3 regions of the Brevibacillus sp. M2.1A genome follow, and region 3 is predicted to be linked to each of the others. Evidence: a T-box and tRNA genes for the amino acid it is inferred to sense, from the RefSeq annotation. Region 3 holds a T-box; the other regions hold tRNA genes.
What was found. A T-box is a leader RNA that pairs with one kind of tRNA and senses whether it is charged. The one in region 3 lies ahead of metG (methionine--tRNA ligase), so its partner is inferred to be a tRNA-Met.

Region 1 (3,253 bases), 460 kb from region 3:
GACATAGACGCACGATGTATTCTTTTATACCTTCCGATACTTTGACCGTCGATACCTCACGTTGAAGCTCCGCAAGCTCGGCAGTAGTCATAACCGGCTGAAGCTCTTCCAATGGATTCGCTGCCGAGAATCTGGACAGCATCCGCATTTCTTCCTCTACCGTTGGATATCCCAAGCTTACTTGCATGAAGAATCGGTCTAATTGAGCTTCAGGTAATGGGAAGGTCCCTTCATACTCTAATGGGTTTTGCGTAGCCATCACAAAAAACGGCTCTGCTAATCGATACGTAGCACCATCGATTGTCACCGAGCGCTCTTCCATGGCTTCCAAGAGTGCGGATTGTGTTTTCGGTGAAGTCCGGTTGATTTCGTCTGCAAGAATGACATTTGCAAAAATCGGCCCTTGACGGAACTCAAACTCCAGACTTTTTTGATTAAAGATAGCAACCCCTGTCACATCCGTTGGCAACAAATCTGGGGTAAATTGAATACGTTTAAAGTCACCGCTGATTGATTTGGACAATGCACGTACCATCATGGTCTTCCCAACGCCTGGTACATCTTCGAGCAAAACGTGACCATTCGCAAGAACAGCCGCTACCATGAGCTCAATTACAGAGCGTTTCCCAATCAGTACTTTTTCTATATTATCGATTAAACTGACTATTGCAGGATTTACTTGTTCCAATTTGATAGGGTTCATGTTGATACAACTCCTGTTCCATGATATTCTTCCGCAGGTTTGTAACAGCTGTTCCTCCATGCTTTCAGTGTAATTCTAAAGTAATGGATGCAAATAGGAGATACAAGGGAAAAATGCTTAAAATTTGCAAAAATACACAAGTAATTATAAAAAAAAGAGTAGGATCTATTCCTACTCTTCGGTTTCATATGATATATGGCGTGCCCTGAGAGATTCGAACTCCCGACCTTTTGATTCGTAGTCAAACGCTCTATCCAGCTGAGCTAAGGGCACAAATAAATGGAGCGGACGAAGGGTCTCGAACCCTCGACCTTCGCCTTGGCAAGGCGACGCTCTACCAATTGAGCTACGTCCGCATGTTACATCTTATGAGGTTTGTACTGAGGGCAAAGCTTTCTGTCATAGTATGGTGCGGGTGAAGGGACTTGAACCCCCACGGTTGCCCGCCAGAACCTAAATCTGGTGCGTCTGCCATTCCGCCACACCCGCATTTTACTTAGAACAGAAAAGGCATTACTGTTACTATCACGCAGCTTTGCTTCTTCAGCTAAAAAACTGGTGAGCCATGAAGGACTCGAACCTTCGACCCTCTGATTAAAAGTCAGATGCTCTACCAACTGAGCTAATGGCTCGCAAATGGCTGGGGTACTAGGATTTGAACCTAGGAATGACGGAGTCAAAGTCCGTTGCCTTACCGCTTGGCTATACCCCAATGGTGGTGCCGGCAATAGGACTTGAACCCACAACCCCCTGATTACAAGTCAGGTGCTCTACCAATTGAGCTATACCGGCGTTGTTGAATTTAATTAATGGTGGCTCGGGACGGAATCGAACCGCCGACACGAGGATTTTCAGTCCTCTGCTCTACCGACTGAGCTACCGAGCCATTTGTGATTGATCTTCGCCATTCTTTAAGAAAAATGGCGGAGCTGACGGGACTCGAACCCGCGACCTCCGGTGTGACAGACCGGCGTGAACTCCAACTTCACCACAGCTCCATATTTGGTTGCGGGAGCAGGATTTGAACCTGCGACCTTCGGGTTATGAGCCCGACGAGCTACCGAGCTGCTCCATCCCGCGATAGTCAGGACTACTGAGTGTCAGTATTGCCACAGGACGTGACGCTTTTAGCTGACCTTCCTTGCCCTTTGATATTAGTGGTGGAGGCTGACGGGATCGAACCGCCGACCCTCTGCTTGTAAGGCAGATGCTCTCCCAGCTGAGCTAAGCCTCCAGGATCCCTGCTAACGCAGGGCATTTTGCTAGGTGACCCGTAGGGGATTCGAACCCCTGAATGACAGCGTGAAAGGCTGCTGTGTTAAACCGCTTCACCAACGGGCCAGGATTATGAAGTATGGTGCGGTCGGCGAGACTCGAACTCGCACGGGTCGCCCCGCCACCCCCTCAAGATGGTGTGTCTGCCAATTCCACCACGACCGCAATTAATATGGTAGCGGCGGAGGGAATCGAACCCCCGACCTTTCGGGTATGAACCGAACGCTCTAACCAGCTGAGCTACACCGCCATGAAGCTATGAGATTAAAACATATGGCGGAGAGTGAGGGATTCGAACCCTCGCTACGCTTGCGCATACTAACGGTTTAGCAAACCGTCCCCTTCGGCCTCTTGGGTAACTCTCCGTATATATGGCTCCTCGGGACGGACTCGAACCGCCGACCGATCGGTTAACAGCCGATTGCTCTACCAACTGAGCTACCGAGGAACGTTGAAGGATTTATTCCTTCAAAACTGAATACGCATGATTGCTAAGAGTGTGTGGATAAGTCCTCGACCGATTAGTATTCGTCAGCTCCACGCGTTACCGCGCTTCCACACCGAACCTATCAACCTCATCGTCTATGAGGGGTCTTACCAGCTTGCGCTGTGGGAAGTCTCATCTTGGAGGGGGCTTCACGCTTAGATGCTTTCAGCGCTTATCCCGTCCGCACATAGCTACCCAGCTGTGCCACTGGCGTGACAACTGGTGCACCAGCGGTGCGTCCATCCCGGTCCTCTCGTACTAAGGACAGCTCTCCTCAAACTTCCTACGCCCGCGACAGATAGGGACCGAACTGTCTCACGACGTTCTGAACCCAGCTCGCGTACCGCTTTAATGGGCGAACAGCCCAACCCTTGGGACCTACTTCAGCCCCAGGATGCGATGAGCCGACATCGAGGTGCCAAACCTCCCCGTCGATGTGGACTCTTGGGGGAGATAAGCCTGTTATCCCCAGGGTAGCTTTTATCCGTTGAGCGATGGCCCTTCCATGCGGAACCACCGGATCACTAAGCCCGACTTTCGTCCCTGCTCGACTTGTAGGTCTCGCAGTCAAGCTCCCTTCTGCCTTTACACTCTACGAATGATTTCCGACCATTCTGAGGGAACCTTTGGGCGCCTCCGTTACCTTTTAGGAGGCGACCGCCCCAGTCAAACTGCCCACCTGGCATGGTCCTCTCGCCCGATAAGGGCGACGAGTTAGAAACTCCGTACATCAAGGGTGGTATCCCACCGACAGCTCCACAGAGGCTGGCGCCCCTGCTTCTCAGCTT
Region 2 (3,253 bases), 4.2 Mb from region 3:
CATGCCAGGTGGGCAGTTTGACTGGGGCGGTCGCCTCCTAAAAGGTAACGGAGGCGCCCAAAGGTTCCCTCAGAATGGTCGGAAATCATTCGTAGAGTGTAAAGGCAGAAGGGAGCTTGACTGCGAGACCTACAAGTCGAGCAGGGACGAAAGTCGGGCTTAGTGATCCGGTGGTTCCGCATGGAAGAGTATCGCTCAACGGATAAAAGCTACCCTGGGGATAACAGGCTTATCTCCCCAAGAGTCCACATCGACGGGGAGGTTTGGCACCTCGATGTCGGCTCATCGCATCCTGGGGCTGAAGTAGGTCCCAAGGGTTGGGCTGTTCGCCCATTAAAGCGGTACGCGAGCTGGGTTCAGAACGTCGTGAGACAGTTCGGTCCCTATCTGTCGCGGGCGTAGGAAGTTTGAGGAGAGCTGTCCTTAGTACGAGAGGACCGGGATGGACGCACCGCTGGTGCACCAGTTGTCACGCCAGTGGCACAGCTGGGTAGCTATGTGCGGACGGGATAAGCGCTGAAAGCATCTAAGCGTGAAGCCCCCTCCAAGATGAGACTTCCCACAGCGCAAGCTGGTAAGACCCCTCATAGACGATGAGGTTGATAGGTTCGGTGTGGAAGCGCGGTAACGCGTGGAGCTGACGAATACTAATCGGTCGAGGACTTATCCACACATTCTTAGCAATCATGCGTATTCAGTTTTGAAGGAACAAACCTTCTACGTTCCTCGGTAGCTCAGTTGGTAGAGCAATCGGCTGTTAACCGATCGGTCGGCGGTTCGAGTCCGTCCCGAGGAGCCATAATATGCTCCTGTAGCTCAGTCGGTAGAGCGTTTCCATGGTAAGGAAGAGGTCGCAGGTTCGATTCCTGTCGGGAGCACCAGAAGTAATCTTAATCTTGAACCCGTTGGTGAAGCGGTTTAACACAGCAGCCTTTCACGCTGTCATTCAGGGGTTCGAATCCCCTACGGGTCACCTAGAAAAATCCCTACATATTTGTAGGTGATTTGGAGGCTTAGCTCAGCTGGGAGAGCATCTGCCTTACAAGCAGAGGGTCGGCGGTTCGATCCCGTCAGCCTCCACCACTTATATAAATGGACAAGGAAGGTCAGCTAAAAACGTCACGTCTTGTGGCAACACTGACACTCAGTCGTCCTGACTATCGCGGGATGGAGCAGCTCGGTAGCTCGTCGGGCTCATAACCCGAAGGTCGCAGGTTCAAATCCTGCTCCCGCAACCAAATTTTCTACTTGCTCTACATCGAGTAATCTTCTTGAACAAGTAGGATCGGAGTACCCAGTGGGTGCAACCAAATATGGAGCTGTGGTGAAGTTGGAGTTCACGCCGGTCTGTCACACCGGAGGTCGCGGGTTCGAGTCCCGTCAGCTCCGCCATCTTTCTTAATGAGATGGCATAGTTCATGAACATGAAAAAGGTTTAACGGAATAAAAAAACGTTGATTTTCATGAAAGATATGCCATAATTAAAGATATGCCGGTATAGCTCAATTGGTAGAGCACCTGACTTGTAATCAGGGGTTGTGGGTTCAAGTCCTATTGCCGGCACCATGAAATTGGGGAGATAGTGAAGTGGCTAAACACGGCAGACTGTAAATCTGCTCCCTCCGGGTTCGGCGGTTCGAATCCGTCTCTCCCACCATTTTTCATGAGCCATTAGCTCAGTTGGTAGAGCATCTGACTTTTAATCAGAGGGTCGAAGGTTCGAGTCCTTCATGGCTCACCAGTTTTCATAAACCCGAAAAGTGAAAGTCAGCTTGTTAACACCTCTGACTACTTGGATGGGAAAATGCGGTCGTGGCGGAATTGGCAGACGCGCTAGATTCAGGTTCTAGTGGTGGCAACACCGTGGAGGTTCAAGTCCTCTCGACCGCACCAATCAACTTCTTCTTATAATGCGGACGTAGCTCAATTGGTAGAGCGTCGCCTTGCCAAGGCGAAGGTCGAGGGTTCGAGACCCTTCGTCCGCTCCATAACATGTGCCCTTAGCTCAGCTGGATAGAGCGTTTGACTACGAATCAAAAGGTCGGGAGTTCGAATCTCTCAGGGCACGCTTCTTTACTACAAAAGTGAAGATGATAATTTGTCGGGAAGTAGCTCAGCTTGGTAGAGTACTTGGCTTGGGACCAAGGGGTCGCAGGTTCGAATCCTGTCTTCCCGACCATGATTTGCCCACGTTTTACAGGTTTGCCGGGGTGGCGGAATGGGCAGACGCAACAGACTTAAAATCTGTCGGGAGTTTCTCCCGTACCGGTTCAAGTCCGGTCCTCGGCACCAGCATCTATTTTGATGCGGGTGTAGTTCAATGGTAGAACTCCAGCCTTCCAAGCTGGTCGCGTGGGTTCGATTCCCATCACCCGCTCCATACATAAAGCAGAGAGCCAATAGGTTCTCTGTTTTTTTGTGTCTAGGAAAGCAGGCCTATTTTTACTTGAGGCAAAAGTATGAAGGCTTATCCAACAGTTGAATAGATAAGCCTTTGTTCAATACAGGTATAAAAGTTTGTCGAAAGCTGTCTGACGTTTTCTATGGTAGCAACATATGTTTTCGTGTACAGTAAAACTAAGATCGCTTACCGATGAAGTTGGTAACGGATCTCTTGCCTTGCCTCCTGCATTGTCAGGGGGCTTTTTTGCGTGGTTCAAAAAAGAGCGACCTAGAGAGCTTCCATTCGCGGACCAACTTCCTGGGCATTTGCAATCGGCAGAGAAACGATAAAGCGTGTGCGTTTTTCATTGGAATCACAATGGATCGTGCCCTGATGCTTTTCGATAATATTTTTGCAGATGGACAAGCCAATACCCGTCCCATTTTGTTTAGTCGTAAAGAATGGTTGGAAAAGATTCTCGACGATCTCGGGTGGAATCCTTTCGCCGTTGTTTTCCACACTCAAATAGAGCCATCCATCAGAAGAAGTGGAAATGACATGAATATACTTGTCTGTGCGATTTTGCACGGCGTCAATGGCATTGTTTAATAGATTGACGACAACTTGCTTCAAGCCTTCTTCATAACATGCGAGTAAGCAGGGGTGGATTTGTTTTTCAAAACGTATGTTTTCTCCCACGAGGCGAGGGGTAATCAGCATCTCTACTTCTTCAAGCAGTTCTTCTACTTGAACGGTTTTAAAAATTTCATCGAGAATTGGTTTTTTGGAAAAGCTGAGGAATCCGGTCAGTTGCCGATGTAAATTCTCAAACTCATGCATGACGACTTGGATATACGTCTGAAGCTGGGC
Region 3 (3,253 bases):
GACGAGGGAAGAGTAGTTCCTTGCGGCTAACGGTGCTTCCAGCAGGCAATCCACCCCATACACTTGCAGATTCCCAGCTCGTTGCTTCTTCATTACCCAAAATACCCAGTTGGTCCCAAATTTTCGCTGGGGCTTTGGTCATGAACGGTTGGATCAGCACGGAGCTGATGCGGATGCTTTCCACCAAATTGTACATAACGGTTGCCAAGCGACCTTTGGTTTCTTCGGATTTTGCCAAATTCCAAGGCATGGTCTCGTCGATGTATTTGTTTGTACGTCCCACCAGTTCCCAAATGTGAGCCAGTGCATTGGAGAAGCGCATTTCTTCCATGTGCTCTTCCACCAACGCCTTCGTTTTCATCGCAAGGCCGATCAGGCTGTCATCCGGCTCTCCTGCATCCTGTGGAGCTGGAACGATACCATCGAAATATTTCTCAATCATCGTAGCGGTACGGCTCAGCAGGTTTCCGATGTCATTAGCCAAGTCGTAGTTCAGGCGCTGTACGAACGATTCTGGCGTGAAGATGCCATCCTGACCGAAGTTGATTTCACGAAGCAGGAAGTAGCGAACGCCGTCAGAACCGTAACGGTCGATCAAAACCTTCGGGTCAATGACATTCCCCTTGGATTTCGACATTTTTCCATCTGGCATCAGAAGCCAGCCATGACCAAAAATTTGCTTTGGCAACGGAATATCCAGTGCCATCAACAGGATTGGCCAATAGATCGTATGGAAGCGCAAAATGTCTTTTCCAACCATATGAACATTGGCTGGCCAGAAATTACGGTATTTGCTGTCGTCTTCGGACAAATAGCCGAGAGCAGAAATATAGTTCGTCAATGCATCGATCCATACGTAAATGACGTGCTCTGGATCGCTCGGCACCTTGATTCCCCAGTCAAATGTACTGCGGGATACGGACAAATCCTGGAGGCCTGGCTTCAGGAAGTTATTGATCATTTCGTTGCGGCGGCTCTCCGGTTGAATAAATTCAGGGTTTGCTTCGATGTGTGCAAGCAGTCTGTCCTGATACTTGGACATGCGGAAGAAGTAGTTTTTCTCCTTCACTTTTTTCACTTCGCGACCACAGTCCGGGCAAGCATATCCGTTGTCTGTTTTCGCTTGGGTTTCTGTCCAGAAAGCTTCGCAAGGCACACAGTAGAAGCCCTCGTACTCACCCAAATAAATATCACCTTGGTCGAGCAGACGCTGGAACACTTTTTGTACGACTTCTTTATGACGAGGCTCAGTGGTACGGATGAAATCGTCATAAGAGATGTCCAGCTTTTGCCATAGGTCCTTTACCCAATCGACAATCGGGTCGATGAATTCGAGTGGTTGTTTGCCATCCTCGGCTGCACGCTCTTGGAGCTTTTGACCATGCTCATCTGTCCCTGTCAGGTAATACACATCATAGCCGCGCAAACGCTTATAACGAGCCATGGCATCACACGCGATTGTGGTGTAAGCGTTACCGATGTGGAGTTTGTTACTTGGATAGTAGATCGGTGTTGTGATGTAATAAGTAGGTTTCATTGCAACTATTCCCCTCCTGTTTACGTTTATTAAAATAAGGAAAAGCCCACCCCAAAAAAATTGGGGCGAGCTCTATCTCGCGGTACCACCCAAATACTCCGTCCCCTCACGGAAAACGGACTTGGTGAGTCAAAACATGACTCTACCCGTAACGTGGGCATACGTCACAAACTACTAAGGTACGGTCAATGCCGTTACTGTTCATCTGCAAGACTCAGGGGCCATGTTCAGCTTGCTCGCTTATACCGGTTTTCAGCTACCCCGGCTCTCTGAAATAAGGAGGATCGGCTTACTCTTCCCATCATGGTCGTTTGGTATCATTTGTTGCTGCATTTATCCTCTATTGTACACGACCAACCTGTTTTGTAAACATCCTCGGCAAGCCCATTTTCCTAAGGAATTTTATCGCTGGCTTCATACCAACTTTACAAATTACCAGCAGAAAAGAGAAAACTTGGAGTTTTTGTCGAATCGCCATGTTTCGTTTCGACATTCGTCGACTTATTCGACACCAATACTCCCAGTAAATTTTATCCATAAAAATTTCCATATCGATGCCAACATTTTGAGAAACACCGATTTAACAGCATTTTCGTTTTGAAAAAACATTTTGCTTTTCAAGGAATTGTCAAAATCATGTTGACACCTTTGGGAATGGCTGGTATGATAATCCCAACAGAAAATGTCGAATATTGACGATAAATGATGAGCGTATAACAATAGCATCGACATATACAGACTTTTGGGAGGAGATTTTAACTATGATGAAATCAACCGGTATCGTTCGCAAAGTAGATGAATTGGGTCGTGTTGTTATTCCAATCGAATTGCGCCGCACTTTGGGTATCGCTGAGAAAGATGCTTTGGAAATCTACGTTGACGGAGAGCGCATCATCCTGAAAAAGTATGAGCCTGCATGTATCTTCTGTGGAAACGCTGATAAGGTATCTCACTTTAAAGGTAAAATTGTGTGCCAAGATTGCCTGACAGAAATGCCTGTTAAACGCTAATTTCATTTGATTACATAGACATGCCTTTGTGGGACGAGCCTACAAAGGCTTTTTGTTTGCTATTTTTTCTTCAGCAGCGCTCGGAAGAAGTACAGCCTGGGCACATACAAATCAGAATAGACCACATCAGCTGGCATTTCAAAGGATACGTCGCCAGAAAACTGCAATCCAACCTCCACCAAAACTTGCTGCAGTCGCGCTAAATTGATCAGCGGGTAATCAAATGTGAGTACAAGCTGCCCATCGTCTTTTAACACTCTATGAAATTCGCGAAATGCTTCCACCATAATCGGGTCTTCAAGATGCTCGAGAACAGAGATGCAAAATACAGTATCAAACTTTTGATCCGAGTACGGCAAGTAAGTCAAATTTGCTCGACAATAATAAATACCGTCAAAATAATGCGCAGGCAAGCTATCTGCTACTCTTTTCCCAAATACGTCCACAATATCTTGATAGATCGCTTCCTTAGACAGTATCCGATTATCGAGATCACAAGCGTGTACTTCTCGACAATGATCGGCCAAATAAAATTTGAATGGGTGGCAGATCCCGCATGCCGAATCAAGTACAACGTCATTCGGCCTGGCAAACTGTTTGGCCCAGGCATATTCGTACGGTCTACTGTTCCATGTAACCGGCAGCGTAAAAATAAAATGATCGTCTTTTTCATCTGTTTTCACAATAAAACGAGAATCACGAATAC

Region 1: it encodes a tRNA-Met, which carries the amino acid that the T-box ahead of metG (methionine--tRNA ligase) is inferred to sense. The anticodon was not compared.
Region 2: it encodes a tRNA-Met, which carries the amino acid that the T-box ahead of metG (methionine--tRNA ligase) is inferred to sense. The anticodon was not compared.

Annotation. Positions count from the first base shown of each region.
Region 1 covers NZ_JABSUY020000001.1:1,132,602-1,135,854, reverse strand. Annotated here, with positions in the region: gene HP567_RS05690 (AAA family ATPase) at 1-703, opposite strand, end outside; tRNA gene HP567_RS05685 (tRNA-Arg) at 900-976, opposite strand; tRNA gene HP567_RS05680 (tRNA-Gly) at 984-1,059, opposite strand; tRNA gene HP567_RS05675 (tRNA-Leu) at 1,111-1,192, opposite strand; tRNA gene HP567_RS05670 (tRNA-Lys) at 1,260-1,335, opposite strand; tRNA gene HP567_RS05665 (tRNA-Gln) at 1,341-1,415, opposite strand; tRNA gene HP567_RS05660 (tRNA-Thr) at 1,420-1,495, opposite strand; tRNA gene HP567_RS05655 (tRNA-Phe) at 1,514-1,589, opposite strand; tRNA gene HP567_RS05650 (tRNA-Asp) at 1,625-1,701, opposite strand; tRNA gene HP567_RS05645 (tRNA-Met) at 1,707-1,783, opposite strand; tRNA gene HP567_RS05640 (tRNA-Val) at 1,862-1,937, opposite strand; tRNA gene HP567_RS05635 (tRNA-Glu) at 1,971-2,044, opposite strand; tRNA gene HP567_RS05630 (tRNA-Leu) at 2,059-2,143, opposite strand; tRNA gene HP567_RS05625 (tRNA-Met) at 2,152-2,228, opposite strand; tRNA gene HP567_RS05620 (tRNA-Ser) at 2,253-2,343, opposite strand; tRNA gene HP567_RS05615 (tRNA-Asn) at 2,351-2,426, opposite strand; rRNA gene HP567_RS05610 (23S ribosomal RNA) at 2,480-3,253, opposite strand, start outside.
Region 2 covers NZ_JABSUY020000001.1:4,831,510-4,834,762, reverse strand. Annotated here, with positions in the region: rRNA gene HP567_RS23125 (23S ribosomal RNA) at 1-671, shown strand, start outside; tRNA gene HP567_RS23120 (tRNA-Asn) at 724-799, shown strand; tRNA gene HP567_RS23115 (tRNA-Thr) at 806-881, shown strand; tRNA gene HP567_RS23110 (tRNA-Glu) at 899-973, shown strand; tRNA gene HP567_RS23105 (tRNA-Val) at 1,008-1,083, shown strand; tRNA gene HP567_RS23100 (tRNA-Met) at 1,162-1,238, shown strand; tRNA gene HP567_RS23095 (tRNA-Asp) at 1,316-1,392, shown strand; tRNA gene HP567_RS23090 (tRNA-Thr) at 1,492-1,566, shown strand; tRNA gene HP567_RS23085 (tRNA-Tyr) at 1,574-1,657, shown strand; tRNA gene HP567_RS23080 (tRNA-Lys) at 1,666-1,741, shown strand; tRNA gene HP567_RS23075 (tRNA-Leu) at 1,807-1,893, shown strand; tRNA gene HP567_RS23070 (tRNA-Gly) at 1,913-1,988, shown strand; tRNA gene HP567_RS23065 (tRNA-Arg) at 1,995-2,068, shown strand; tRNA gene HP567_RS23060 (tRNA-Pro) at 2,103-2,179, shown strand; tRNA gene HP567_RS23055 (tRNA-Leu) at 2,205-2,292, shown strand; tRNA gene HP567_RS23050 (tRNA-Gly) at 2,307-2,380, shown strand; gene HP567_RS23045 (sensor histidine kinase) at 2,672-3,253, opposite strand, start outside.
Region 3 covers NZ_JABSUY020000001.1:671,001-674,253, reverse strand. Annotated here, with positions in the region: gene metG (methionine--tRNA ligase) at 1-1,537, opposite strand, end outside; T-box leader at 1,596-1,851, opposite strand; gene HP567_RS03190 (AbrB/MazE/SpoVT family DNA-binding domain-containing protein) at 2,299-2,547, shown strand; gene HP567_RS03185 (class I SAM-dependent methyltransferase) at 2,607-3,253, opposite strand, start outside.